Sphingosinicella sp. BN140058: one gene and its partner. The protein of the gene in region 2 binds, or shares a complex with, the protein of the main gene of each other region. Links are inferred from orthologs where the notes say so. Each region holds a gene or a part of one and is shown on either strand. Other genes may lie near its edges.

What was found.
Region 1: the proteins of mfd (region 2) and uvrA are in contact, whole or in part, in a crystal structure (PDB 4DFC), measured with the Escherichia coli proteins. The link is inferred for Sphingosinicella sp. BN140058 from one-to-one orthologs.

What each region holds. Positions count from the first base shown.
Region 1 is NZ_CP035501.1:4,275,275-4,291,906, reverse strand. What follows is about bases 6,254-9,907. They hold uvrA (excinuclease ABC subunit UvrA), read right to left. Parts: upstream 9,559-9,907; coding sequence 6,454-9,558; downstream 6,254-6,453. Other genes in these bases: ETR14_RS19250 (hypothetical protein), read left to right, coding at 9,741-9,907. Outside these bases: ETR14_RS19280 (O-antigen ligase), read left to right, coding at 1-436; ETR14_RS28505 (hypothetical protein), read left to right, coding at 530-673; ETR14_RS19275 (hypothetical protein), read right to left, coding at 957-1,592; ETR14_RS19270 (DUF6481 family protein), read left to right, coding at 1,839-2,183; ETR14_RS19265 (hypothetical protein), read left to right, coding at 3,337-3,999; ETR14_RS19260 (hypothetical protein), read right to left, coding at 4,198-4,581; more of ETR14_RS19250, read left to right, coding at 9,908-10,076; ETR14_RS19245 (hypothetical protein), read left to right, coding at 10,088-11,176; ETR14_RS19240 (tyrosinase family protein), read left to right, coding at 11,357-12,901; ETR14_RS19235 (hypothetical protein), read left to right, coding at 12,997-13,461; ETR14_RS19230 (aspartate/glutamate racemase family protein), read right to left, coding at 13,633-14,343; ETR14_RS19225 (glycerophosphoryl diester phosphodiesterase membrane domain-containing protein), read right to left, coding at 14,526-15,425; ETR14_RS19220 (NAD(P)(+) transhydrogenase (Re/Si-specific) subunit beta), read right to left, coding at 15,725-16,632. UniProt on the Escherichia coli protein: The UvrABC repair system catalyzes the recognition and processing of DNA lesions. UvrA is an ATPase and a DNA-binding protein. A damage recognition complex composed of 2 UvrA and 2 UvrB subunits scans DNA for abnormalities.
Region 2 is NZ_CP035501.1:5,401,967-5,415,005, reverse strand. Bases 3,613-7,658 are described here. They hold mfd (transcription-repair coupling factor), read right to left. Parts: upstream 7,269-7,658; coding sequence 3,813-7,268; downstream 3,613-3,812. Other genes in these bases: recG (ATP-dependent DNA helicase RecG), read left to right, coding at 7,607-7,658; ETR14_RS24545 (succinate dehydrogenase assembly factor 2), read right to left, coding at 7,269-7,535; ETR14_RS24555 (hypothetical protein), read left to right, coding at 3,613-3,794. In the rest of the region: ETR14_RS24575 (hemerythrin domain-containing protein), read right to left, coding at 1-62; ETR14_RS24565 (NAD kinase), read right to left, coding at 398-1,180; ETR14_RS24560 (bifunctional diguanylate cyclase/phosphodiesterase), read left to right, coding at 1,360-3,396; more of ETR14_RS24555, read left to right, coding at 3,396-3,612; more of recG, read left to right, coding at 7,659-9,667; tyrS (tyrosine--tRNA ligase), read right to left, coding at 9,697-10,911; ETR14_RS24530 (DOMON-like domain-containing protein), read left to right, coding at 11,017-11,661; ETR14_RS24525 (exo-beta-N-acetylmuramidase NamZ domain-containing protein), read left to right, coding at 11,658-12,860; ETR14_RS24520 (S8 family peptidase), read left to right, coding at 12,967-13,039. UniProt on the Escherichia coli protein: Couples transcription and DNA repair by recognizing RNA polymerase (RNAP) stalled at DNA lesions. Mediates ATP-dependent release of RNAP and its truncated transcript from the DNA, and recruitment of nucleotide excision repair machinery to the damaged site.

The DNA of each region.
Region 1 (16,632 bases), 1.1 Mb from region 2 along the record:
ACGGCTCGCGCCCTCGGTCCGGATGATGACCTGGCTCGACGCCGGCCAGGCCTTCCTCGCTCATCCCTGGCTCGGCCTCGGCCTCGGCATGCCGCCGGCTCACGTCTTCTACATCGGCCCGGCCGGCGCCCACCATCTCCAGACCGACGCGCACAACGTCTTCCTCAACCTCGCCGCGCAATCCGGGCTGGTCGGCCTCGCCGCCTTGCTGCTGCTGATCGGCGCGGTCGTCCGCGAGACGCTTCCGCTGCGCTTGACCATGACCGGCAGTCTGGCGCTCGGGCTCGGCCTCGCCTGGCTCAACGCCTTCGCCTATCAGGGCCTGACCGGCTCCTACGAGGATGCGCGCCATCTGTGGGTGCTGCTCGGCCTGTTTTTGGCCGCAGCGCGGCTGCGACGTGAGAGCGCCCCGCGAGGCGTTGCGCCGCAAGGATGAGGCCGGAAAGTCCTGAGCGTTGGGCCCGCTCCAGACGATGGTGCAAGGACACTTCCGGCATTATGCTCCGGCTGCGGAAAAGGAACCGGCCCGATGCGCGATGGCGAAGACCCGTGGGAGGTAAACGATTATCGCTTCGAACCGCCTTTGTGGCTGGATCTCCTGTTCAGCCCCTGGACGGCGGTACCGCCGCTCGCGCTTGTTGCAATCATCCTCGTGATCGGCTGGCTGCGCTGAGGAGCAGCCCCGCGGCGATGCCGCGATGCGAACCGCGAAGCAGGCCTGAACACAGCTCGTGGCGAAGAAGAAGGGACCTGTCGCTGTGCCGGAGCCGATCGACTTGCGGCTCGGGTCGTTCAGGATGATGCCTGCTGCCCGAACGAAGGCTTGGCGATCGAATTCAGTACCGGGCGACGAGCGCGAGCCTTCGAACGTCTCTAGACTTCGATCGTCGTTAACCCGTGTTGATGATCGCTTCGGCTTCAGCCGTGCGTGACGGCGGCGGGGCTCGCGAGGCGGCTCAGCCGGTGTTTCCTTCCGCCGCGCTGGCCGTCGGCGCCGTCGCCCCTTGCGTCCGATCAGCGGGCGTGCCGGCCACCGTCTGGATCGCGCAATTACGCAGCCAATGCTCGTCGCCGGTTTCGGCAACGCGCTCGCAGCTGAGGGTGATCGTCTGTCCCGGACGAAGGCGGGTCGCCTGGTCGTGCGAGGCGCGGATCAGGTCGATGCCGAGCGGCGCATCCGGATCGGGTGTTTTGAGCCGGATATCGGGATCGCCGCGGCCGTCGGGCGCGATCCGGACGAATTCGCCGGTCACGACGATCTCGCGGTGGCGATAGAGCTTGTCGGCGGCGCGCGGATCGTCGCGATAGGCCTCGAACAATTGCCCCGCCTGCACCGTCGCCGCGCCCTTCGGTCGTTCATGGGACTCGTGATCGATCGCTGCGCCGAACCAGGAGAGCTTGCCCGCAATCCCGATCGTCAACAGGATTGCCGCGCCGGCGATCACCACTTTCCTGCGGGTGCGCTTCAGATCCTCCTCGGAGCGCTCATCAGCGCCGCCGCGATCGCTGAGGCCACCGCCGATCGGCGTTCCGCAATGCGGGCAGAATTCGCGAAGCGGGGATACCTCGGCCGCACATTCCCGACACTTCACCCTGTCCGTCTCCTTCTTCCCGACGCCTGCCGCGCTTGTGCCATAGAGACCTAACACACCGCCAGCGTTTTTCCCTTTTCGGGCCGCCTAGACGCGCTGCCGTACGCGGTCGCACCGTTTCGGAGCGACAAAGGACTGGACGGACACCGGGCACCTCGGCCAAGGCCTCGCACAGATGTGTGCGCATCGGGAACCGATTGCCCCGCCGCCGCTTACCCTCTTCACAGACCAGGATACGAAACAAGAATGTCGTTCAACGATACCTTCCATGACCGCGCGGCCCGCGCTGCCGAAGCCAAGAACAAGGCGCTGGAAAAGCTGCGCAACAAGCCGCCGATCGACCCGGCCGTGCTCGCCGAGCGCCAGGCCGCCGCGCGCCGCCGAGAGGAAGCCGCCGCCGCCAAGCTCGCCGCCAAGAAGGCGGCCGAGGAAGCCGCCCGCGAGGCCGCCGAGCAGGCCAAGGCCGACGCCCTTGCCGCCGCCGAAGCGGCCGAGGCCGAGCGCAAGGCGAAGCTGCCCAAGCTGCAGACCGAAGCCGAACGCAAGGCCGCCCGCGACGCCCGCTACGCCGCCCGCAAGGCGCGAAAGTAAGGCCCTTCGGCGCTGCCGGGGCGGACCGCCGCGTGCGGCGGACCTGTGCCGCCTGCGAACTTGCCGTCGGTGCCTGATGCCAGCGACACGCGTCCGCCCCTTCCGCATTCCGCACCAAAGGTTGCCGAATCGACTGGCTTTTCCGTCATCCTGGAAGGGGCCCTCATCGAAGTCCCACTTCGAGAAGATTCTTCGGACGCAGGATCTCCAGGAGCATTCGCGCAGACACGGCACGCGGCGCAGAGCCCTTTCGACCTGATGGTCCGGCTGTAATTCTCCTGAGCAGGTCCAACGGGTGGATGTGAGAACAGGGGTCGGGATCGCATCGCGACGACCGTATTGGCCGTAATTACGGTTGATTCACACGGTCCCGCGGATGCCTCACGCAGCCGGCTGCGGGCCTTTCGCAGCCGTATCCGGGCGGGCGCAACCGGAGCTCACGATGCCCGGCTGAGATCCGGCGCCGGAATGAAAGGGCAGGATCGGACGCGTGCCGCGCCTGGTGGCTGCGAAGGCATTTCGCCGACCGTATTCACCGTTATTACGGTCGATTTTCGCGCCACCGCCTTCTGCCCGGCTTCCGTTGAGGTGCTTCCTCTCGCTGGAGTTCAAGGCGGCCTCGATGCCCAGGAAGCGGCCGGCGCCCACGCGCCGGCCGCTTCATTCAATTTGCTTGACCTTCGCCTTCAAAGACGGCGCGTGCCACTGGCGACGGATGGGATACCGCGGGCCTGCCGCAGCAAACTATGGAACATAGCAAGAACGCAATTGCTCGTCAATGGCGTCCAATTTGGGGTTCGAGGAACGAACGAGGTCGCCAAGCCCAAGCGCGATCACGCACTGCGCCCCGCATCACGGTCCGCGACAGCGTGCCGCACCTGGTCGTCAGCAATCCCCCGTACCGAACCCTTCGCGCCTTCGCGGCTTTGCGTGCCAACCCTCTTTCGCAGCGCCCGAATGGAGAGGTGGATTCATGATCACGCAAAGCCGCCAAGCCGCAAAGGTTCTGCGGAGACGGATGACAGGTCGCGTGACCTGTCGGCGCGGTGTGATCTCGTCGCCTCGACGGTTGAACATGAGCTTTCAGCGGGAAGTCGCCCTGCGCTGATCGGGATCGGCTTCCCCTCGGGAGCAGCGCGGCTACAAGGATCGGATGGATCGAACCGACACGCCGACGCGGCTCGACGCGGGCTTGCTGGCACAAGCCTTCCCTGCGGCCCTGCGCACCGAAGCGCTGGCTGCCGGCGAAGCGATCATGGCGCGGTTGCATCGAGACTATCCGACGCGGCGATATCCAGTGCGCGTGGCCGGGGAAGAGATCCTCATTCCCGACCGTCTTCATCTTCGTTCAACCTTTGGGGTGTCGGCGCTCGCCGGCACCCCTCGCCTGATGACCCGCTGCCTCGAGACGCGGAGCCTCGACGGCTACCAGCGCCAGCGTGCGGTGCGGGAGGTTCTCGACGATATCCAAACCTGGGCGGTGCCGTTCGTCATCGAACTGATCGGCTCCTACGTCGTCGAGATCCTGTCAGACATTCATGCCGCGCTGACGCCGAAGAAGATCGCCACGATCGTGCCGTTCCTCGCAGCCAACCCCGGCTATTGGCGCTGCATCCGAGCGCAGGTGATGAGCTATTGGGATGTTTATTACCGGAACGTCCCCCGGTCGGAATATGTCGGCTTCACCCTCGTGGCGCTGCTCGACAAGGCGGCTCAGCCGGCCTTGGGCTCGCTACCCCCTATGCATGGACGCCGCTCCCGCTGCATATCGAGAGCAAAGGCTCGTCGGATCCGATCTAGGGATCTCGAAATCTGACATGGCCGATTGAGAAAGAGGGATCTTCGCATCTCCCGGCATGATCGAGTCGTTCCTGGAACCGCGCCGTCTTTGGTGGCGCGTATGGGGCAAGAACGGAAAACCTTGCCCCGGATGAATGGAACTGCGTCGATTGTCACCGACATCTTGTGGACTGCCGACCCTATTTCGAATTCGCTGGGTATCGGGCGTTCTGCCTTACGGCTCGCAAGCCGCCCGCACATTGTGGATGAAAATGTCCGGCCTTTGCAGACGATCGAAGCGCAGCCGACGCGGCGACCAATTGTAGACCTCTCGTCCGCCCGGCGCACCGACCACCAACAAGCCGTGGAAATACCAGCGGGACGTGTTCTTGTAGCCGCTCCCTGTCGTGTAGAAGGCGAAGATTCTGAGGTCCCAAAGGCCGTCGATCGGCGCTGGACCATCGTCGCTTCGGGCCAGGCAATGCCGCGCGCCCCCGGCGATATGAAAGGCGGCAATCGAGATCCATGCCGCGCCTGCTAGCGATAAGATCGCGGCTGTGGTCGGGATGAGCGAACGAATGCGGCGACTGTCCGGTCCCCGGTCGATTGGCGGTGCCACCCTGTCCAGAGCAGGGTTCCTGAAATGGCGAGAGTTACCACGCCGCCATGGATGAGGACCAACGTCTCGCCCCCGCCCGAAAAGTAGGCGACGAAAGGAGTGAGGACGAGACCGATCGGCAGAATCAGGACACCGAGCCATCCGGCCATACCGGGCGGCAACGACACGCTGCCTCTCGCAACGAGCAAGGCGACGATGAAACAGAGCAACGGGCTGAGTTGCGCAGCCACGCTCAGTCCATAGACGAACCAGGCCCAAGGACTGGAGGGGAGATCCGTTTCCCACACGAACCAGTCGCGCGGTGACTGTAGAAAGCCGAGCGCGATCAGGCCAGTGCAGACCACCATCCCCCGCGGAGTCCTGGGGAAAAGGCGCGCCAAATGCGCGCTAATGCTACCGGTTGGCTGGTCCATGCCCCTCCCGACCGAGTGAAGCAGGGTTCTCCCATCCTGTCCATGCGCATCCGGGGCTCCGGAGAGTCACCATTGGTAAACCTGTCTCTGCAATCCTGCCCAAGTCAGAAAGCGAGAGAAGATGGGAGAGAAGATGCCCTTCACCGACGCAGAGCGCCTTGCCTGGCACGAGCAGAAGCGGCTGCGGGAGCACCGCCCTGACTTCAGATGGGCTGAGCCACCGGTTGCGACCTGCATCTGCTGCCAGCGGCCGTTCGGCATTTCCGAGGGTTCCGCGTTTTCCGAGGTCCCAATCTGCGACGTCTGCAACGGAGATTGAATGCGCCTTGGGGTGGGCTCAATGCAACCATCGCTGCGAAGTACGGGATGAGCGGCGTCCTTCTCGCGTATCCCGGCTTGGTCATGGAGCTCGCTGCCTCAGGCATCCGCAGGTTAAGGATGAAGATACGAGCGGGCGTGCAAAGGTCGCCAAGCACGACCGCTCCCTCCCGCGTGCAGCGTTGTTGGAAGTCTTCGAGGCGCAGAATTGCCGACCATGCTGCCGCGATCGGAGCGAGAGTGTCGGCCTAGAAGCGGGCGCGATCCCGCAGCTCGTCGCGTGCGATCGCCAAAGCGGCGACGCCGGACATCAACAGAAGCCAAATCATGTCACCGTCCCTCGGCTACGACCAGTTGGTCCGGGCGTACGGCAAGCGCAACCTCGTCGCCATTCGTGTAAGCTACGTACGCGTTGGGTAACCACGCCTGAGGGGCTGCGCTTTGCGGGTGGAGGAGACCGGAGAGCCTGCTTCCCAGCGCTACCTCGCCTCGCAGGTCGGTCTTTCCACACGACGTCACGGAGGAGGTACGAGGCCACGAATGGGATCAGTCCTGGCGAGCGGAGCAGCGGGCGAACGGGAGCTCCTCCCGAGACGCAAACCTGAGGTGAGGTGCTGAAGCCGGTTGGCCGCCTTCGTGGCTCTGCTTCTTCATCGTGGCTTCGTGCGGGAATGCAGAGTTCGCGCCGTATGGGCGATCGAGTTACGCTCTTACTGCCTGCGCCCCTCCCCGTCATCCCAGCGAAAGCTGGGATCTCGCAGTAAACCGGCTCAGACGGCGATGCAGAATGCGGCGCCTCTTCCGGCCTGAGATCCCAGCTTTCGCTGGGATGACGAAAAAGGATCAGGATCTTCCTGTAAGTGCCCGGCGAGGCTTGCAGTCGCGCCGGCGGCGGTAACGACCGGTCATTCCATGCCGCAACACCTCGCCCTCCATCATCCACTTCGCTAGCGGTCAGGATCGGCTGCGCAGTGCGCGCGCCAGCGCCGAGTCTTGGCTGGTCATTCCATGCCGCCTCACCCGGCCCTCCACCACCCGCTTCGCGGGCGGTCATGAGCAAGTGCAGGCTACCCCGTAGCCTGCAATCGTGCCGGGGGCACGATGGGCTTGCTCATCCCCGAGCGAGCTCGGGGAGGATTGCTCATTCGGCGGCTTCGCGTTCGGCGTCGCCCGCCGCCTTCCTCTTGCGCGGCTTCTTAGGGACGGCTTCGACGGGTCCTTCGTCTCCGCTCAGAAGCGCCCCAGCCCGAATGGCTTTGGACGGGTTGAGCAGCGGCGCGAGATACTTGGCCGTGTACGACCGGGGTTCCTTCGCCACCTGCTCGGGCGTGCCTTCGGCGACGACTTCGCCGCCCTTGTCGCCGCCCTCGGGGCCGAGATCGAGGATCCAGTCGGCGGTCTTGATCACTTCGAGATTGTGCTCGATCACCACGACCGTGTTGCCCTGCTCGACCAGCGCATGGAGCACTTCCAGCAATTTGCGGACGTCCTCGAAGTGGAGGCCGGTGGTCGGCTCGTCGAGGATGTAGAGGGTCTGGCCGGTGGCGCGGCGGCTCAGTTCCTTGGCGAGCTTGACGCGCTGGGCCTCGCCGCCGCTCAAGGTGGTCGCCTGCTGGCCGACTTTGACGTAGCCCAGGCCCACTTCGGCGAGCATCGCCATCTTGTCGCGAATCGGCGGCACCGCCTTGAAGAATTCGACCGCATCCTCGACCGTCATGTCGAGCACGTCGGCGATCGACTTGCCCTTGAACTTCACTTCCAGGGTTTCGCGATTGTAGCGCTGGCCGTGGCAGACGTCGCAGGTGACGTAGACGTCGGGCAGGAAGTGCATCTCGATCTTGATCAGGCCGTCGCCGGTGCAGGCCTCGCAGCGGCCGCCCTTGACGTTGAACGAGAAGCGGCCCGGCTTGTAGCCGCGCGCCTGCGCTTCCGGCAGGCCGGCGAACCAGTCGCGGATCTGGGTGAAGGCACCGGTATAGGTGGCCGGGTTCGAGCGCGGCGTGCGGCCGATCGGCGACTGATCGATGTCGATCACCTTGTCGAGATATTCGAGGCCGGCGATCTTGTCGCACGGACCGCAGACGACGCGGGCGCCGTTGAGCTGGCGGGCCGCGCCGGCATAGAGCGTGTCGATGGTGAAGCTCGACTTGCCCGAGCCCGACACGCCGGTGATGCAGGTGAAGGTACCGAGCGGAAGGGACGCGGTGACGTCCTTTAGATTGTTGGCGCGGGCGCCCTTCACGGTCAGCTTCTTGCCGTTGCCCTTGCGCCGCCTGGCCGGCAGCGCGACCGCGCGGCGGCCGGTGAGATAGTCCGCGGTCAGGCTGTCCTCGTTCGCCAGCACTTCCGGCAGGGTGCCGGCGGCGACGACTGTGCCGCCATGGACTCCGGCGCCCGGGCCCATGTCGATGACGTAGTCGGCGGTGCGGATCGCATCCTCGTCATGTTCGACGACGAGCACCGTGTTGCCGAGGTCGCGCAGGCGCTTCAAGGTCACCAGCAAGCGGTCATTGTCGCGCTGGTGAAGGCCGATCGACGGCTCGTCGAGCACGTAGAGCACGCCCGACAATCCGGAGCCGATCTGCGACGCCAGCCGGATCCGCTGGCTCTCGCCGCCCGACAGGGTGCCGGAGGTGCGATCGAGGTTGAGATATTCTAGTCCGACATTGTTCAAGAAGCCGAGCCGCTCGTTGATCTCCTTGAGGATCGCGCGGGCGATCTCGCGCTGCTGCGGGTTCAATTTCTCTTCGAGCGTGGAGAAGAAGTCGAGCGCGTGACGGACGGCGCGGCGGGTCGACATCGAAATGTCCTCGCCGGCGATCTTCACCGACAAGGCTTCCGGGCGCAGGCGCGCACCCTTGCAGGTCTCGCACGGCGCGGACGCCTGATATTTGGCGAGCTCCTCGCGCATCCAGGCGCTCTCGGTCTGCAGCATGCGGCGGTTCAAGTTGCCGATCACGCCTTCGAACGGCTTCTTGACGTCGTAGCTCTTGCGGCCGTCGACGAAGGTCAGGGTCACCGGCTTGCCTTCGGTGCCGAACAGGATGGTCTTGCGAACCGACTCCGGCAGATCGTTCCACGGCGTCTCCAGGCTGAAGCCGAATTCGCGCGCCAGGGAGCCGAGCACCTGCATGTAATAAGGGCTGGGCGGGTTCGATTTCGCCCAGGGCACGACCGCGCCCTTCTTGATCGACAAATTCTCGTTGGGAACGACGAGCTCCGGATCGAACAGCAATTTCTCGCCGAGCCCGTCACAGGCCGGGCACGCGCCCTGCGGCGCGTTGAACGAGAACAGCCGCGGCTCGATCTCGGCGATGGTGAAGCCCGACACCGGGCAGGCGAATTTCTCGGAGAAGACGATGCGGCCCGGGGGGGCGTTGTTGGCGAGTACCTTCCTCTCCCCTTCAGGGGAGAGGGCAGGGAGAGGGGCAGAGTCCGAGCCAGCACCGCCGACCGGAGAAGAGTCCGAACTTCCCCTCCCCTCGCTCGCTGCGCTTGCTTGCCTCTCCCCTGAAGGGGAGAGGTTGGAGTCGGCCGGATCCATGTAGACGAGGCCGTCGGCAAGCTTCAGCGCCGTTTCAAGCGACTCCGCCAGCCGGGTCTCGATGCCCTCGCGCACGACCAGACGGTCGACGACCACTTCGATGTCGTGCTTGTACTTCTTGTCGAGCGCCGGCGCGTCCTCGATCGCGTGGAATTCGCCGTCGATGCGGACCCGGCTGAAGCCGGATTTCTGCCACTCGGCGAGTTCCTTCCGATACTCGCCCTTGCGGCCGCGGACGACCGGGGCGAGCAGATACAGGCGGGTGCCTTCCGGCAGCGCCATCACGCGGTCGACCATCTGGCTTACGGTCTGAGCGGAGATGGGCAGGCCTGTGGCGGGGCTGTAGGGTATGCCGACGCGCGCCCAGAGCAGGCGCATGTAATCGTAGATTTCGGTGACGGTGGCGACCGTCGAGCGCGGGTTGCGCGAGGTCGTCTTCTGCTCGATCGAAATGGCCGGCGACAGGCCCTCGATATGATCGACGTCGGGCTTCTGCATCATCTCGAGGAACTGGCGCGCATAAGCCGACAAGCTCTCGACGTAGCGGCGCTGCCCCTCGGCATAGATGGTGTCGAAGGCGAGCGACGATTTGCCCGAGCCGGAAAGGCCGGTGATCACCGTCAGGCTCTCGCGCGGAATGTCGACGTCCACGCCCTTGAGATTGTGCTCGCGCGCACCGCGCACCGAGAGATGAGTCAGCATGGACCGCCTTGTTCCAGATTTGTTCTCAGGGTTCAAGAGCCCGCGCCCGCGCTGCTCCATGGGGCGAGATGGGGGTGCGGCGGGGCGATGGCAAGGCGGAGATTTGGTCAGGGCGTGACGGTCGTCACGCGCTCGGGCGCGATCCTAGCCTAACCGGACTCGCAACAGAGACGGAGGCTAGGATGCACTACAAAGTCACGGTTGAGCCGGCCGACGGCACAGCAGCTGGTTGGTTCGTGCAGTATTTCAGATGGGTAAGCCCGGACGCACCCGAGCCTCAGATGCACGATTTGCTAGCCTGGACGGAAAAAGGGGGCAAGTTCACTGCCGAAGTGGATCTGGCGCCCGGGGAATATGGCCTCGTTTGCCACATGATCCTCGCAGGACGCGAGGTCAGCGTTCGGCTCGACCCGGCACCGAAGGTCACTCAGCCACGCGGTCAGCAATGGCCGCTGGCCGTGTCAGTGCCTGCAACGCGGACGCAGATCACTGGAACTCGCTACTTTCTCGTCCCTTAAGGAATTAGCCGATGAAGCTATCAATTGTGGCGAGCATACTTCTCGCATGCCCATCGATCGTGAACGGCCAGTTGCCAGCGGAGCAGAACCTCAGTGATGAAGCAGAGGTTGCAGCGCGCGTGCCCCTGCCCCCGAGCGGTCGGACAGATAACCTTCTGAACGGAGTTAGCTTCGATCTTGCGGTTAGCGAGAACGACTCTGCGGCGTCGATGGAATATGGCGAGTACACGGTGCGGCAGGGACTCGCCGGATCTCGCCAATTGAACGAGAGTTGGGCGCTCAAGCTGAGCGTTCCTATTGGCGGAAAGGACGATCTGACGTCCGGCGCCACCCTCGACGCGCTCTCCAATGGACCAAAGGCAAGTTTCACCTATAGTTTCTTCAGCTTCAACCCAGGACCGCGCTACGGAGGCAAGTTCCATACCATAATGCGGCATGCCAGGGAGGAGTGCGCAAGTGCGCCTCAGCCGCCAGAGACACCCAAGGATTGCAAAAATGCGGGACCAAGTCAGCAGTTTGCTGAAAAGTACTCCACTACTTACAGTGACGTTGATATAGCGCGCTCGCTTTTCTCGCCGATTTGGCGCTTTGGCGTTACTTCGAGCATCGGATTTAAGCGGCATGAATACATCGTACCGGCATCAATCACGTCCAAGAATCAGACTAAGCCGGAGTTTGGCTTGGCCGTGTTTGGCGCCCTTTATCCTGCTGACTCAGTCAGCGCTTTCATTCTAAGCGGGCAATACCAAAATGTCTATGAGGACCGCGATGATGAGATTGTTTGCAAACCTGTCATCACGAATCCAGACCAGGATTGTGAGAACGGTCCTTCCGCGCCTCCCGAGAATGTCGAACGCTTAAACCTTTCCGGCGAGTATCGCAGAGTTTTCTCAATTGGAAGTGGCAGAACTCAGATCGGGATTTCCCCTAAAGGAACCGTCGATTCATTAAGCGGAGATTACTCATTGGAGTTTCCGCTCTATATCATCCCGGATTGGGACCTACCAGTCGCCCCGGGTCTAACCGTCTCCTATTCAAGCGACCAAGACAAGTTTGCATTCGGTGTGTTCATGCGTGCGTCGTTCACCCTGGGCGACTAGCAGGAACAGGAATTCCCCCATTCCGGATCCATCCCCGGCACGGCGCCTACCGGCGATGCAGGCACTCGGGTAGACTGACCCGGCCTCGAAGGTGCCGGACGACGTCTTTCCCGTTGCTTATCTCTCAATTGCGAGTCTCGCCCGGACGACCGTCGATGCCCAATAAGGGGGAGAGGGATCATGCGCTATCTGCGTCTTGCATGCGGTATGAGTTCGGTGGCCGCACTGGCGGTGCTCGGGGCTTATTCGACGAGCGGTGCCGCCCAGTCAAACGTCAAACTGAAGCCGAGCGCAAGCCGGCCGCAAGTCGGGCCCGTGCTGAAAGGCCCAGTTCTGCTCACCGGCATCCGCAAGTCGATCACCGCCTTGTCGGCCGCCGAGGTCGCGTCCTTGCGCAAGGGTTATGCGCAAATGATTGCGTGGAATTCGGCACCGCCGGGTAGCGCCAATTTCCGCCGAAGCCTCAAATACTGGGCGAACATGCATGCCTATTTCGGCACCGGCTGCGCCAACGCCTCGGGCCTCTCCAACCCAGGAATGAACGGGCTCGCCGCGCAGGCGAAGAGCAATGCGGACGAGAATGCGACCTGGTGCACCTGCCAGCACGGCACCAGCCAGTTCCTGACCTGGCACCGGATGTATCTCTATTATTTCGAAAAGGTGTTGCAGGCCGCGGCCGGCGATCCGAAGCTGCGCCTGCCCTATTGGGATTATGAGAGCGACGCTCACGTGCCCGCCGCCTATCGCGCCCAGACCTATGTCGACGGCAGCGGCCAGACCGTGCCCAATCCGCTGTTCGTCGCCAACCGGCAGGCCCAGCTCAATGCCGGCACCGGGACCTTGAGCCCGGGCGTGGTCTCGACCGCCGGGGCGATGCCCGCCAACGATTACCTGACCTTCAACGGCGCGATCGAGCAGACCCCGCATGGCGCAGTCCATTGCGCGACCGGGGTCGCCAATTGCCCGAGCGGCTATATGGGCGCGGTGCCGGCGGCCGGGAACGACCCGATTTTCTACAGCCACCATGCGAACATAGACCGGCTCTACGAATGCTGGCTGAAGGTCAATCCGGCGCAGCGTCTGCCGAGCGGCACGATCCTCAATGCCAGTTTCAGCTTCATCGACGGCAGCGGCAATCTCGTCAGCCGCATCGTCTCGCAGATGAAGACGGTGCAGCAACTGGGCTATACGTACACCGTCGGCGGCGGCTGCCCGGCGGTGCGCCGGCTGCCGCCCTTCGCGCTGCAGGCGGCACGGACCGTGCCCCTGCTCGGCCCGACCCCGATCGAGACCGGGACGACGAGCGTGCCATTGCCGACCGTGCCGAGGATCGCTGCGCCGAATTCTGGCAACCAGCCCGAAAGCGGCGGTGCGGCCCGCCAGGCGACGCTGGTGATCGACGATCTCAGCTTCGAGGAAGCGCCGGGGGTGATGTACGAAGTCGCCCTGCAGGACGCCAATGGCCGGCGGATCGTGGTCGGCGTGATCAATTTCTTCAACCGCACTGCGCCGCATGCGCACAGCGCCGCCGAAAGCGGCGCGGTCGGCGCCGGCGACCATCGCTTCGACGCCACCGCGGCGCTGCAGGCGCTCGGCGGCGGCCAAAATGCGAAACTGGTGCTGCAGCCGACCAGCGGCATCCTCGGTGCCGGCACCGAGGCGGCGGTCGTGCCGAACCCGCGTGCCAACGTGCGGCTGGGCGCGGTGCGGCTGGAGCTGCGCTGACGGCGCGCCCAGCGCCCCATCGGGCGGGTGCAGGGTCGGCGTTCAGGCTGGGCTCAGAGCATCCCGCGTAAAGCGCCGGCTCTGGAGGTACGGTCATGCGCGGAGTGACGATCGCTATGTTGGGGGCGGCCCTGACGGCGGCGGCGGCGGGCTGCGCCGCGGCCGGCGCGCGCGCGGCGGCCGAGTCCACCCTGCTCGGCGCGGGCGCGACGGCCGTGCCGCTGGCGATCGGCCGCGGCAATGGCCGCCCGATCGTGATCGTCGAAGGCGTTGCCGCCGACGCGCCGCCGCGGACGCTCTACGAGGTCCAGCTCGAGGGCCGCGGCGGCCGCCGTGCCGCGCTCGGCACGATCAGCTTCTTCAACGAGAGCGGCTATGGCGGCGACGGCAGCAGCGCGCCTGCCGCGCGCCACTTCGACGCGACCGAAGCGCTGGCGCAGCTCGGCGGTGAAGCCGTGGCCGTGGTCTTCGTGCCGAGCAGCGGCGTCACCGGCGTCGCGGCCAGACCGGATCCCGCCGCCCATGCCCGCGTCGGCCGGGTGCGCGTGGAGCGACGCTGATCGGCGACCTTGCGCTCAGCGCGGCGCCGCTGGAGCGCGAGGATGCTCGAAGCTTGCCGCCTAGCCGCTACCGGCTTGGGGCGGCGCAAGCGGAGAGTCAGTCCCACCCCTTAATCCCCTCCCGCAGGGCGGGAGGGGAGATCGGAGGCGCTTCGCGAGAACGAAAGGGCGTCAGACCGCGGCTTGGGCTTCGTCCGCGAGGATCCAGTCGACCGCCGCTTTGGCGTGGAGGGCGGTGGTGTCGTAGACGGGGAGGACGTTGGCGACGGGATCGACGAGCAGGACGAGCTCGGTGCAGCCGAGGATCACCGCCTGCTGTCGCGCCTTGCCCATCTCGGTGAGGCAGGTCTTGAGCCGGCGTTCCGACTGGCGCGAGACCTGACCCCTGGTCAGTTCCTCGTAGATAATCCGATCGATCTCCTGCGCGGTGGCCGGATCGGGCGTGGCGACGGCAACGCCGCGCGCCTCCAGCCGGTCGCGGTAGAAGGCCTCGTTCATGGTGAAGCGGGTGCCGATCAGGCCGGCCCGCTTGACCCCGTCGGCGACCAGCTTGTCGGCGGTGACATCGCCGATGTGGAGGATCGGGATCGACACCGCGGCGGCGATCTCGTCATACGGCTTGTGCATGGTGTTGCTGCAGAGCAGCAGGCCCTCGGCCCCTGCCCCCTCGAGCCGTTTCGCCGTTTCGGCCATCAGGATGGCGAGCCGGTCCCAGGCGCCCTCCGCCTGCAGCGCGGCGATCGGCGCGAAATCGAGGCTTTCGAGCAGCACGGGCGCGGAGGCGAGCCCGCCCTTCCGGCGGGCGATGCCCTTGTTGATCTGCTCGTAATACATGGCCGTCGAGACCCAGCTCATCCCGCCGATCAGCCCCAGCTTACGCATACCCACGTCCCTGTCCTTGCCCCTCGCCAAGGCACCCGCGAGGGAAAGGCCGCGATTAACCATCTCGCCGGACGGAAGAAAGTGCGGATTGCCGTTTCACGCCAGGATGTTGCCCTACGGACGCGGGATCTTGATCCGATCCGGTGCGAACGTCGTCCCTGCGCTGCGCCCGTGGGCTTCGCTCAGGCGAAGGTCTCGGCGACCGATTCATCGGCGACCAGCGCCTTGGCGGCGCTGGCGGCAGAACCGCCGAACAGCGCGATCATGATCGCGCCGGCCGCCGCGCTGACCACCCAGCCGAGGAGCGTCATCGCCGAGATGCTGCCGAACTGCTGCTCCATCTGGGTCATCATCGCCTGCCGCACGGCGTCGGGATTGTTGGCGTTGGCGAGCAACGCGCCGAAATAGGAGCCGCTCGTGACCAGCCCGGCAACGGTCAGCAGCACCAGCACGATCACGAAGATGACGAGATAGCCGCCGAACAGAGGCCAGAAGTGGCCGCGTGTGCGGCGCCAGGATTCGCCGATGACGAACTTGCGGCGCAGGATGGTGAGCGGGAAAGCGAGGGAGAGGCGGACCTGCAGCCAGACCACGACCGCGAACACCGCGATGAACAGGACGATGCCGACCGCGGCCGCGGCCCAGGCCCCCAAAGCGGCGCCGGCGCCGGCGGCGAACAGCGCCGCGACGATCCCCAGGAAGAAGAAGGCGACATAGAAGCCGATGATGAACAGGAACGTCAGGCCGAGGATCCGGGCTTCGTCGCCGCCGAGGCGGATATAGGCCGACGCCCGCGCCTCCGGACGCAGCACCGCACGTTGTGCCGCCGTCATCAGCACCACGAAGAGCAGCAGGAAGCCGAACTGGAGCAGGAAGACCGTTCCCATCGTCGACCCCATCGCGGCCACGGCCGCTTGCGGATCGCCGCCCATCGTCGCCAGCTGCGCCTCGACGAACGGACGCATCGCCAAAGCCATGATCACGCTGGCGATCAGGTACAGCAATCCCCACATTGCCACCGCCAAGGGGCGCTCCCGCACCAGCCGGAAAGCCCCTTCAATCATCGTTCCCGCGGTCAGCATCTCGTTCCCCCTGTCGTTACCCTGCGGCAGTTATGAGCGATGGCTGCAGCTTGTAAAGGTGGGGGGGCTCTCGACGCCGGAGGGCCCCTCCACCAGCTTTCAGCGGGTCATGAGCAAATGCGGATTCGATTAGCCCCGGCGCCTGGGCGTGCCCCAATGATTTGCCAGATCGCCACAGGGATCGCGCCCCGCATCATCCCGAAGATCGACGACGTCGTGAAGTGGCCAACGGCTGCTGCGCAGCCGGTTCCGGCTCTCGGCTTCCTCCCGGGAGCCCGAACCTCCTGCACCCTCCGGAGCTAACCTAAGGACTTCACGATCTCCTCGACCATCTTCTTGGCGTCGGCGAGAAGCATCATCGTGTTGTCGCGGTAGAACAGCTCGTTGTCGACGCCGGCATAGCCGGCGCCGCCCATCGAGCGCTTGATGAACAGCACCGTCTTGGCCTTTTCGACGTCGAGCACCGGCATGCCGTAGATGGGCGAGGATCTGTCGGTCTTGGCGGCCGGATTGGTGACGTCGTTGGCGCCGATCACGAAGGCGACGTCGGTGCGGGCGAATTCGGAATTGATGTCTTCCAGCTCGAACACCTCGTCATAAGGCACGTTGGCCTCCGCGAGCAGCACGTTCATGTGACCGGGCATGCGTCCCGCGACCGGGTGGATCGCATATTTGACGCTCACCCCCTCCTTCTTGAGGAGATCGCCCATCTCGCGCAGCGCATGCTGAGCCTGGGCCACCGCCATGCCGTAGCCCGGAACGATGATCACCTGCTCGGCCTGCTTCATGAGGAAGGCGGCGTCCTCGGCGGAGCCGCGCTTGTAGGGACGGTCGATAGCCCCTCCGGCCGCGGCCGCCGCCGCGTCGCCGCCGAAGCCGCCGGCGATCACCGACAGGAAGCTGCGGTTCATCGCCCGGCACATGATGTAGGAGAGGATCGCGCCCGACGCGCCGACGAGGGCACCGGTGATGATCATCGCACTGTTCTGCAGGGTGAAGCCCATCGCCGCGGCCGCCCAGCCCGAATAGGAATTGAGCATCGAGACGACCACCGGCATGTCGGCGCCGCCGATCGGCACGATCAGCAGGAAGCCGATCGCGAACGACAGCAGGATCGCGGTCCAGAACACCCATGGGCTCTGATCCTGGGTGAAATAGGCGACGAGGCCGACGATCAGCGCCAGCACGCCGAGATTGAGGACGTGGC
Region 2 (13,039 bases):
TTGCTGCTCTTGCCGCTCGAACGCGACTTGCTGCTGCCCTTGGTCTCTGACTTGGTTGCCATATGGCCCTCCTCGTAAATGTTGGCGCTGGAACCCGCAGGAGAGCGACTATGTTCCGGGAGGAGGGGTGCGCGCCGTTCTCCAGAGGAAGAAAGGCGGCCACCTTGGCCGAGAGCCCGCGGGGACGCGGACATGAAAAAGCCCCGGCGAACCGGGGCTTTCGGACCTCAACACCCTGGGGCCTGATGGCTCCGGCGGTAGGATTCGAACCTACGACCAAGAGATTAACAGTCTCCTGCGCTACCGCTGCGCTACGCCGGAATAACCAGACCCTCAGGGTGTGGCGGGCCTATGCCGCAACTTTTCGGACCTTGCAAGCGCCGGTTGTGCGGTTTTTTCAGACGGCGAATTGCTCCATCGTGATCCGCTCGTCGAGCGCATGATCCGGATCGAACAGCAGGGTGAGTTCCTGCTTGCGGTCGACGCACACCGTCACTCGCTCGATCTCGCGGACCTCGCGCTGGTCGGCCACGGCCGAAACCGGGCGCTTGGACGGGTCGATCGCCCGGAACACGATGCTGAACTCGTCCGGGATCAGCGCGCCATGCCAGCGCCGCGGCCGGAAGGGGCTGATCGGCGTCAGCGCAACCAGGTTCGAACCAAGCGGCAGGATCGGGCCCTGGGCGGAAAGGTTGTACGCCGTAGAGCCGGCCGGAGTGGCGACCAGAACGCCGTCGCAGACCAGCTGCGGCAGCACCACGCGGCCGTTGACCGTGATCTCGATCCAGGCGGTCTGGCGGGTCTCGCGGAGCAGGGACACTTCGTTGATCGCAGGATGATCGACGCGCTCGCCGCGGATCGTGATCGCCTCCATGCGGAGCGGCGCGACCTTGAACGGTTTCGCCTGGTTCACCCGCTCGCGCAGGCCCTCGATCCGCCACTCGTTCATCAGGAAACCGACGGTGCCGAGATTCATCCCGAAGACGGGGAGAATACGGCCGCTGCGCAACATCTCATGGAGCGCGTGGAGCAGGAAGCCGTCGCCGCCGAGCGCGATGACCTGCTCGGCCTCTTCGACGGACACGAAGCGGTAATGGCGCCGGAGCTCTGCCTCCGCTTCCTGTGCGGCCTCGGTGTCCGAGGCGAGAAGGGCGGTGGGTCTGTCCGCAGCGGCCATCATCGCAGCGTTGGTAGGCGGTGGGATCGCCGGCGGCAAGCAAAGCCTTCGAAAGCACGACGCCCCATCACGGGTGCTGGACTGTCCCAATAAGACTCACCGTATCTAAACCGATTGTTGAGCCCTCGGCCCGAGAGTAGACCGGGCGCGGCGGACGATTTGCCGCCGGGGAGAATCTCGAAATGCGCGCTGCGGGCGGATCGGCGCCGCTGTTCATTCTGTCCTTCCGTCACCGCGATGAGCTGACGGAGGCGGCGCAGCGTTCCGGCTGGCGGCCGATCGCCGCGCGCAGGGCGGACAATGCGGAGAGCCGCTTCATCGCCTCCGGTGCGCTGGTGGCGATCGTCGATGCCCGCGGGGCGCTGGCGGAGGGACGCGATGCGGTGCGTGCCCTCGCCGACTGCATCGAGACCAACATGGCGGCGATGCTGGTGTTGCTGTCGCGCACCGACGAGGCCGCGCTCGACGACCTTTATGCAGCCGGCGCGACCCATTTCCTGGTCAGCCCCTTCAGCGAGCAGCAATTGCTTCACGGCGTGCAGTTCGCCCAGCGCCTGGCCGAACGGATCGGCGGTGGCCGCGCCCGCCGGCGGACCGACGAAGGCGGAGTCGCCCGCCAGGCGGCGTCGTGGCGCTGGCAGCCCGGCTCGGCAACGGTCGAGCTCAGCCCTGCACTGGCCCGCCGCGCCGGCCTCGGAGAGGAACAGGGGCAGCGGATCAGCCTGCTCGACCTGTTCCGAAAGCTCGATTCGGACGGGCGCAAGGCGGCGAGGGGCGCCGTCGATCGACTGCTTTCCACCGGCCATTCGACCGCCTTCGCCCATGCGGACGTCGATGGCGGCGGCGTGCGGCTCGCCCATCATCTCCGCGTCGAGGCGGAAGGCGTCGTCGGCCAGACCGAAACGATCGCGGCGCCGTCCGATACCGGCGCGTCGCTGTCCCGCGATCCTATGACGGGGCTGCGCGATGCCCGTGCGGCCCGCGCCTGGATCCAGGCGCAGCTGGACGAGCGCGAGGCGGGGAGCGCGCCGGCGCTGATCGTGCTGCTGCTCGCCGTCAGCCGCTTCGACGCGATCAATGCCGCGTTCGGCCGCACGATCGGTGACGAAGTCCTCCAGGCGGCCGGGCGGAGGATCGAGCGGTTCGTCGACCCGGACGGGCGCAAGCGGCTCGTCGCCCGGATCGCCGGCGCGGAATTCGCGGTCGCACTCGCACCGCCGGCGAGCCTGACCGAGGCCCGGTTTCTCGCGGGTCAATTGGTCGAAGCGATCGGCCGCCCGTTCATGTCAGGCGACCACGTCGTTACCCTCGGCAGCCGAGTCGGGATTGCCGCTGCGGACACGGGCGACGACGCGACCCGCCTGCTGCGCCGTGCCAGCGCTGCGCTTGCCGAAGCCAAAACGGCCGAGGCGGGGCCGATCCACGTGCTCGATGCCGATGCCGCGACCGACAGCGCGCTCGGCGATCGCCTCGAGGTCGATCTCCGCCGCGCCCTCGATCAGGACGAGATCGAGATCCTGTTCCAGCCCCAGGTCTCGATCGCCACCCGCAGGATCGTCGGGGCGGAGGCGCTGGCTCGCTGGCGCCATCCGCAATTCGGCGAGCTTGGCGCCGTCACCCTGTTCAACGTCGCCGAGCGCTCCGATTACCTCGTCCAGCTTTCGGATCACGTGCAGCGCAAGGCGATCGCGGCTGCGGCGGCGTGGCCGGGAAGCCTCGGCGAGCTCCGCCTCTCGGTCAACATCACGGCCGCCGACATCGTCCGCCCGAACTTCGCGGCTTTGTTCACGCAGATGGTCGACGAGACGGGATTTCCTGCCGATCGTCTCACCGTGGAGGTTACGGAGAGCGGACTGATCGAGGATCTGGGTACGGCCGGGAATCTCCTGGCCCAGCTTCGCCAGGGCGGCCTCAGGATGGCGATCGACGATTTCGGCACCGGCTATTCGAGCCTCGCCTATCTGAAGGCGCTTCCGCTCGACTATCTCAAGATCGACAAGAGGCTGGTCGAGGATATCGGCGGCAGCCACCGCGACCAGGTGGTCGTGCGCAGCGTCATCGACATGGCCCGTTCGCTCGGCCTTGGTGTGATCGCCGAGGGTGTCGAGACCGAGGACCAGCTTGCCTTGCTCGCGCAGGAGGGCTGCACGCTCTATCAGGGGTTCCTGTGTTCGCCGCCGGTGGACGCCGCGCGACTGGCCGCCCTCGTCGAGGCCTGATGACCGCCCGGGTGATGAACATCGCGGGGCTGTGGATGGGCAGCTTTTCCTATCCCTCCCGGCGCGGGCCGACGACGCCCTTCCTGGCCCGGATCGAGGATGACTCAGGCGCCTTGTCGGGGACGATCATCGAGCCCAACACGATGGGTCCCTCGAGCGACAGCCTCGAAGCCGTGCTGCGCGGAAGCCGTCACGGCAAAGAGGTCGACTTCACCAAGATCTATGACGGCGCCAGCGATGCCGCGCACGCCGTCGATTACGTCGGCCGCCTTTCCGGCGACGGCAACACGATCACCGGCATATGGAGCCTCGCCGACCTCGACGGCACGTTCGAGATGTACCGCGAGGCCGTCTGGGAAGAGAAGGCCGGCCAGGAAGCCGAAGTGGTGAAGCTCTAACGACTCCCCACGGGGACCTTAGCCCACGATCCGCGCCAACCCCTTCGACAGCTGCAGCGCGCCATTGATCCGTGCTGCGGGATCCGGCCAGTTGCGGGTGATCACCAGCTTGCTGTCGGGCCTCAGCTTCGCCGTCCCTTTCAGCCGCTGCACGTAGGCGATCAGGCCCTCGAGATCCGGAAAGCGATCGTTGTGGAAGTGGACGAGCGCGCCCTTGGCGCCGACATCCAGCTTGATCACCGATGCCCGGCGGCAATTGAGCTTGATCTCTATCACCTTCAGCAGGTTGTTGGTTTCGGCCGGCAGCTTGCCGAAGCGATCGATCAACTCGGCCGCGAACGGCTCGAGCTCCGCGGCGGTCTCGAATTCGTTCATGCGCCGATAGAGGCCCATGCGCAGATCGAGATCGGGCACATATTCCTCCGGAATGAGGATCGGCGCATCGACGGTGATCTGCGGCGAGAAATCGTCCGTCGGCTTGAGCTTGCCGCCCGATTTCGCCTCCAGGATCGCATCCTCGAGCATCGACTGGTAGAGTTCGAAGCCGACTTCCTTGATGTGCCCGGACTGTTCGTCGCCGAGCAGATTGCCCGCGCCGCGAATGTCGAGATCGTGACTGGCGAGCTGAAAGCCGGCGCCGAGCGTATCGAGATTGGCGAGCACCTTCAGCCTCTTGTCGGCGGCCTCGGTGACCGTGCGGGTCTCGCGGGTTGTGAAATAGGCATAGGCCCGGGTCTTCGAGCGGCCGACGCGGCCGCGCAGCTGGTAGAGCTGGGCGAGACCGAAGCGGTCGGCACGATGGACGATCAAAGTGTTGGCCGAGGGGATGTCGAGGCCGCTCTCGACGATCGTGGTCGACAGCAGGACATCGTATTTGCGATCGTAGAAGGCGCTCATCCGCTCCTCGACCTCGGTCGGCGCCATCTGGCCGTGGGCGGTGATGAACCGCACTTCGGGCACTTCGTCGCGCAGAAACTGCTCGAGATCGGCAAGGTCGGCGACCCGAGGCGCCACGAAATAGGCCTGGCCGCCACGATAATGTTCGCGCAGCAGCGCTTCGCGCAGCACCACCGGGTCCCAGGGCATGACATAGGTGCGCACCGCCAGACGATCGACCGGGGGCGTCTGGATCACGGACAATTCGCGAAGCCCGGACATCGCCATCTGCAAGGTGCGCGGGATCGGCGTCGCGGTGAGGGTGAGGACATGGACGTCCGCCTTCATCGCCTTCAGCCGCTCCTTGTGCGTGACGCCGAACCTTTGCTCCTCGTCGACGATGACGAGCCCGAGATTCTTGAACTCGATCGATTTGGCGAGGATCGCATGGGTGCCGATGACGATGTCGATCTGGCCGGCGGCGATGCCGTCCTTGGTCTCCTTCGCTTCCTTGGCGGTGACGAGTCGCGACAGACGGCCGATCTCGATCGGAAAGCCCTGAAAGCGCTCGACGAAATTGTTGTAATGCTGGCGCGCGAGCAGGGTGGTCGGACAGACCACGGCCACCTGCATACCCGCCATCGCCGCGACGAAGGCGGCGCGGAGCGCGACCTCGGTCTTGCCGAAGCCAACGTCGCCGCAAACGAGACGGTCCATCGGCCGCCCGGCGCCCAGGTCGCCGACGACGTCGTCGATCGCACGCTCCTGATCCTCGGTCTCTTCATAGGGGAAGCGATCGACGAAGGCGGCAAAGCCGGTGTCGGGCTCCGCCGCGGGTGCCGGCCGCAGCGCCCGCTCGGCCGCGGTGCGGATGAGCTCGCCCGCAATCTCGCGGATCCGCTCCTTCATCCGCGCCTTACGGCGTTGCCAGGCCTCGCCGCCCAGGCGATCGAGCGTCACTCCGTCGCTCTCGTTGCCGTAGCGCGAGAGGATGTCGATATTCTCGACCGGCACGTAGAGCTTGTCGCCGCCGGCATATTCGAGCGCGACGCAATCGTGGGGCGATTTGCCGACCGGGATCTGGGTCAAGCCCTCGTAGCGGCCGATGCCGTGATCGGCATGGACGACGAGATCGCCCGGCGAGAGCGTCGCGAGTTCGCTGAGGAAGGCGTCGGCGGACTTCTTGCGCTTGCGGCGGCGAACCAGGCGGTCGCCGAGCATGTCCTGCTCGGTCAGCAGAGCGAGATCGGCGGTGGTGAAGCCATGGTCGAGCGGCAGCACGGCGAGGGCGACCGAGCCCTGCGCGCCGGCGCCCTGCGCCTCTTGCCAGGTTTCGACTTCCACCGCCTTCTTGAGGCCGTGGTCGGCGAGCAGGCCCTTCAACCGCTCGCGCGCACCCACCGAGTAACTGGCGAGAACCACCTTCTTCTTGCCGCGGCGGAGGCTCGCGACATGCTCTACCACCGCTTCGTAGACATTGACGTTCTGCGATCGCTCCGGCGCGAAATCCCGCGGCGCGTCGACCTCGAAGTCGAGCACGGTGGCGCTCTCCGGCTCGTGGAAGGGCGTGGCGAGGTGGAGCGGCCGATCCTCAATGATCCCCTGCCATTCGTCCCGGCTGAGATAGAGCGTCTGCGGCTCGAGCGGGCGATAGCTTCCCGGATCCGAGGATTGGGCGCGCGTGCGATTCTGATAATAATCCGCGATCGCCTCGAACCGCGCGTCGACCGCGCCGGCATCGTGCGCATCGCGCACGACCAGATCGTCGGGCGAGAGATGGTCGAACAAAGTCGCGAGCCGTTCCTCGAAGAGCGGCAGCCAGTGATCGAGGCCGGCCTGGCGGCGACCTTCGGACACCGCTTGGTAAAGGGGGTCGCCGGTCGCGGTGGCGCCGAATTTCTCGCGGTAGCGCGAGCGGAAACGTTTGATGCTGTCTTCGTCGAGCAGGGCTTCGGAGGCCGGCAGCAGGGTGAAACCATCGACGCTGCCGCTGGTCCGCTGGGTCGCCGGATCGAAGCGACGGACACTCTCGATCTCGTCGCCGAAGAAATCGAGGCGAAGGCCCTCGCTCTCACCGGCCGGGAACAGATCGACGAGTCCGCCGCGCACCGCATATTCGCCGGCATCCTGCACCGTATCCGTCCGCTGGTAGCCGTTGGCGGTGAGCAGGCGGGTCAGCCGATCGAGATCGATCCGCTCACCCGGCGCGAGCCGCGCGACGAGCTGCCGCACCCGGAACGGCGTCAGCGTGCGCTGGGTCGCCGCGTTGACGGTGGTGACGAGCAATTGCGGCTTGTCGCTCTTTCCCTGCAACGCATGCAACGTCGCCAGCCGCTCCGACGAGGCGCGAAGCGAGGGCGAGCTGCGGTCGTAAGGCAGGCAATCCCAGGCGGGAAAGCTCAGCACGTCGAGCTCCGGCGCGAAATAGGTGGCAGCGTCGGCGACGTGGCGCATCGCGGCCTCGTCCGGCGCGACGAACACGGCGCGGCCCTTGGCGGCACGGGCCAGATCCGCGGCGAGCCACGGCAGGAATCCGGCCGGCGCGCCAGCCAGGGTGATCGGCGCATTCGCCGTCAGGATACGTTTGAGATCAGTCACTTATTTTGGGTGCTTTATATAGTTCACCACCTGCAGGCGGCGCATCATCTCGCCATCATATGCCGGCGGCGGAGGCGCGGTGCCGATCGCCCAGGCCATGATGTCGACGTCCTGCTCCTCGAGCAGAGCTTCGAACCAGTCGATCTCCGCCGCGCTCCAGGTCTCGCCATAGGTATCGAAGAACCCGCCGATCAGCAGGTCCGCTTCCTTGGTGCCGCGATGCCAGGCGCGGAAGCGGAGACGTTTCAAACGGGGTTCGCGATCCATGAGGTCCCATAGGAGAGTGTCCGCACGGGCTTTCGGATCCCGGTCGGCGTTGATACGAGGTCCATCTAGTTATGCGCCCCGACATTCTCAATCCGCTGTTCGCCGAAGTGGAGGTGCTGAAAGGCGTCGGCCCCGGCCTCGCCAGGCCGCTCAAGCGGCTCGGCCTCGATCGCGTCGTCGACATTCTCTTCCACCTCCCGGTGAACTGGATCGATCGCAAGAAAGTGGACGCGATCGACATGGCCGATGCCGGCCGGGTGGTGACGGTGGAGGTTACCCCGGTCGATTACCGCCAGAGCGGCGGCAGGGGCCCGTTCCGGGTCGCCGCACGCGATCGCGCCGGCAACATCCTGACGCTGACCTATTTCAACAATCCGGGCTGGGCCCGCAAGCAATTGCCGTTGGGCGAGGCGCGAGTCGTGTCGGGCCGGATGGACAGCTGGGGCATGGAGCTGCAGATGGTCCACCCGGACTATGCGCTGCCGCCGGAGGAAGCCGGTGATCTGCCCGAGCGCGAGCCGGTCTACAGCCTTTCCGAGGGTCTCTCGAACCGGCGCCTCGCCGATTTCGCCGCGCAGGCGCTCGCCCGCTTGCCCGCTCTCGACGAATGGATCGAGCCGAGCGTTCTGACCACCCGGGGCTGGCCACGCTGGGAGGAAGCACTGCGTCTGGCCCATGCAAGCCCCGGCGCCGGCGGCGCGCGCGAGCGGCTCGCTTATGACGAGATCTTCGCCAATCAGCTTGCCTTGATGCTCGTTCGCGCCTCGTCGCGAAAGCGGCGGGGACAGCCGCTCAAGGGCGATGGCCGCCTCCGCGACGCGCTGAAGCTCCCTTACGCCCCGACTGGAGCCCAGAGCCGCGCCATCGCCGAAATCGAGGGCGATCTGCAGCAGGTGCAGCCGATGCTGCGCCTGCTGCAGGGCGACGTCGGATCGGGAAAAACTTTGGTCGCCTTGATGTCGATGCTGATCGCGGTCGAGGCGGGGGCGCAGGCGGCCTTGCTGGCGCCGACCGAGATCCTCGCCCGCCAGCATTTCGAGAACATCACGCGCCAGCTCGCCGGCCTGCCGGTCAACGTCGCCATCCTCACCGGGCGCGAAAAGGGGAAGGCCCGCGAATCGACCCTGATGGGCCTCGCCGACGGATCGATCGACATCCTGATCGGCACCCACGCCATCTTCCAGCAGGCGGTGCAATATCGCCGGCTCGGCCTTGCCGTGGTCGACGAACAGCATCGCTTCGGAGTCGCCCAGCGGATGATGCTGGCGAGCAAAGCCGAGCGGCCGCCCCATCTGCTGGTGATGACGGCTACGCCGATCCCGCGCACGCTGACCCTCACCCAATATGGCGAGATGGACGTCAGCCGCCTGGACGAGATGCCGCCGGGGCGCCAGCCGATCGAGACTCGGGTGATGAGCTGCGATCGCCTGCCCGAGATCGTCGAGGCGCTCGGCCGCCACATTCAAAGCGGCGGCCAGGCTTATTGGGTGTGCCCGCTCGTCGAGGAGAGCGAGAATAGCGACCAGGCCGCAGCCGAGGACCGTGCGGAGACCTTGCGAACGATCTTTGGCGCTGATCGGGTGGGCCTCGTTCATGGCCGGATGAAGGGGCCGGAGAAGGATGCCGTCATGGCGGCATTTCAGCGCGCCGAGCTCAACGTCCTAGTCGCGACGACGGTGATCGAAGTCGGGGTCGATGTCCCCAACGCCACCTTGATGATCGTCGAAGGCGCCGAGCGGTTCGGCCTGGCACAGCTTCACCAGCTGCGCGGCCGGGTCGGGCGCGGGGAGGGGCGCTCGGTCTGCCTGCTGCTGCGCGGCAACGCGCTCAGCGAAACCGGGCGCGCCCGGCTGGCGCTGATGCGCGAGACCAATGACGGCTTCCGGATCGCCGAGGAGGATCTGCGGCTGCGCGGGGCGGGCGAAATTCTCGGCACCAAACAATCGGGCGAAGCGCAATTCCGCCTCGCCGATCCCGAGCAGATCCAGCATCTGGCGCAGATGGCGAGCGACGACGCCCGCTTGCTCGTCGATCGCGACGGCGGGCTCGACGCGCCGCGGGGGCAGGCGGCGCGGGTATTGCTGTACCTGATGGAACGCGATGCCGCGGTGGAGTTGCTGCGCTCGGGCTGAAAACCGGGCCCGCTGCCCGCCGCCCGGGATCAGCGGGTCAGGATGCCGTGCTTCTTCTTGCCGGCCGAAATGCGGACTTCGCCGGTCGCCGTCACCGGTCCGTCTTCGTCGACCTTCTCGCCGTTCACCTTGGCGCCGCCCTGCGCGATCAGCCGCCGTGCCTCGTTCTTCGACGCGACGAGGCCGAGCCCGACCAGGGCGTCGACCAGCATGATCTCGCCGGTCACCGCGAGCGAGGGCAGGGCTTCGCCCGCCGCGCCTTCCTCGAACGTCTTGCGGGCGGTCTCCGCCGCGCCGCGGGCTGCCTCCTCGCCATGGGCCATCGCGGTCGCGGCATCGGCGAGAATTTTCTTTGCCTCGTTGATCTCGCTGCCTTCGAGGCGCTCCAGCCGGGCGATCTCCTCGAGCGGCAGATCGGTGAACAGGCGCAGGAACCTGCCGACGTCGGCATCCTGGGTGTTCCGCCAGAATTGCCAATAATCATAGGGCGCGAGCTGGTCCGCGTTGAGCCAGACCGCGCCGTTCATCGTCTTGCCCATCTTGCCGCCGTCGGCGGTGGTGATCAGCGGCGTCGTCAGCCCGTAGACCGAGGTGCCGTCGACCCGGCGGGCGAGCTCGATGCCGTTGACGATATTGCCCCACTGATCGGAGCCGCCGAGCTGCAGCCGGCAGGCGGCACGGCGCGAGAGCTCGAGAAAGTCGTAGCCCTGGAGGATCATGTAGTTGAATTCGAGGAAGCTCAAAGATTGCTCGCGGTCCAGCCGCAGCTTGACGCTGTCGAAACTCAGCATCCGGTTGACCGAGAAATGCTGGCCGATCTCGCGCAGGAAGGGGATGTATTCGAGCTTGTCGAGCCAATCGGCATTGTCGACCATGACCGCGTCGGTGGGGCCGTCACCGAAACGGAGGAACGGCTCGAACACCCTTTTGATGGATGCGATGTTCGCTGCGATCGTCTCCTCGGTGAGCAGCTTGCGCGCTTCGTCCTTGAAGCTCGGATCCCCGATCTTGGACGTGCCGCCACCCATTAGCACGATCGGCTTGTGACCCGCCTGCTGCAGGCGCCGCAGCATCATGATCTGCACCAGCGAGCCCACGTGAAGCGACGGCGCCGTCGCATCGAAGCCGATATAGCCGGGCACGATTTCCTTGGACGCGAGGGCATCGAGGCCTTCGGCGTCGGTCAGCTGGTGGATGTAACCGCGCTCGTCGAGCAGGCGAAGGAGATCGGAACGGTAGCTCATGGCGGCGCCGGTTAGCATGGGCCCGACTCAACAAAAAGAGCCGGTCTGCAGGCATCGCGTGCCTCTGCGCTTGTCCCGCTCCGCGAGTCTTTCTAGTCCGCTGGGATGCCGCTCAGTTTGCCGCTCGTCTGTCATCCGGCGTCGCCCTGCGGCGCCCTCCGCGGAATCGAAGTCGAGCTCACCCGGCTCGGCGGTCGCCGCGGTGCCCGGCGTCTGGCGCTTCGCTATGTCGCGAACGGCAATCTGCGAGCGCTGGAAGCGCCCTTTCACGTGACGCACAAGGACCGGGCGGACGAGCTTTGGCGCCACACCTGCTTCGAGGCGTTCGTCCGGATCGGGGACAGCGTCGACTATTTCGAATTCAATTTCGCCCCGGATGGACAGTGGAACGCATATCATTTTGAGGATTACCGGACCGGCATGACGCGTGAGGCCGCGGTCGACCCGCCGGGGATCGGCAGCTACATTCGCGACGTGCCGCTCGCCCCGCAGCACAAGGCAGGGCTTGAAGCGGCGGGCGTGGATCCGTTCGACCGCTTCGACACGCCCTTCTTCATGCTCACCGCCACAGCGGATCTGGAACGGACGCGGCTTCCGATCGATCAGCCCTGGCACGTTGGGCTTTCCGCAATCATCGAAGAGCGCAACGGCACCCGCTCTTACTGGGCGTTGAGACACCCGCCGGGCGAGCCGGATTTCCATCATCCGGATTGCTTTCAACTCGAACTTCCACCAGCGAGACCCGCATGAAATTCGGAATCGACCGCCTGCTCGCCGATCGCTCCCTTCGCGCGCCGCTGGAAAACCGGCGCGTCGCCTTGCTCGCCCATCCGGCGTCGGTCACCGAGGATCTTCGCCACAGCCTCGACGCGCTCGCCGCCTGTGAAGGCATCCGGCTTACCGCGGCGTTCGGCCCGCAGCATGGCCTGCGCGGCGACAAGCAGGACAACATGATGGAATCGCCGGATTACAGCGATCCCGTCCACAACATCCCGGTGTTCAGTCTGTATGGCGAAGTGCGGCGTCCGACCGGCCAATCGATGGGAACGTTCGACACGATCCTGATCGACCTGCAGGATCTCGGCTGCCGAATCTACACCTTCATCACGACCTTGCTCTACGTCCTCGAAGCCGCGGCGGAGCACAAGAAGGCGGTATGGGTGCTCGATCGTCCCAACCCGGCCGGGCGCCCGATCGAAGGCCTGACACTTCGCCCCGGCTGGGAGAGTTTCGTCGGCGCCGGCCCGATGCCGATGCGGCACGGCATGACCCTGGGCGAGCTCGGCCGCTGGTTCATCGACGTCTACAAACTGGACGTCGATTATCGCGTGATCGAAATGGACGGCTATCGGCCGGAGGAGGGGCCCGGCTACGGCTGGCCGCTCGACGAGCGAATCTGGATCAACCCGAGCCCGAACGCGCCCAATCTGTCGATGGCGCGCAGCTATGCCGGCACCGTCATGCTGGAGGGTACGACCCTATCCGAAGGACGCGGCACCACCCGGCCGCTCGAGATCTTCGGAGCGCCCGATATCGACGCCCGTGCGATCCTCGGCGAAATGCAGCATCTGGCCCCCGAATGGCTGGCCGGATGCGCGCTTCGCGACATCACGTTCGAGCCGACTTTCCACAAGCATGTCGGCCAGCTCTGCAGCGGCCTCCACATTCATCCCGAAGGGCGCTTCTACGATCATCAGGCGTTCCGCCCCTGGCGGCTGCAGGCGCTGGCGTTCAAGGCGATCCGCCGGCTGCAGCCCAATTACGATCTCTGGCGCGACTTTCCTTACGAATATGAATTCGGCAAGCTCGCCATCGACGTCATCAACGGCGGACCTGCGCTCCGCGAATGGGTCGACGATGCCGGCGCGGCGCCCGGTGATCTCGACGCCCTAACGGCCGGAGACGAAGACGCCTGGCTGGACGCGCGCAGGCCATACCTCCTCTACTGAAGGAGACTCCTCCAAGTCGGACGAGTCCTGCAGTCCCTGGTTGACTCCGTTCCTCGATTGGAGCGACCTTCTCCCGAGCTTGGCAAAGCCGTGGGGGGGCAGGCGAATGGCGCAGGAGAACGGGCCGGCACGCGCCCGGCTGGAACAGAAGCGCCGCCGCGAAGCGGTGCTCCGAAGCC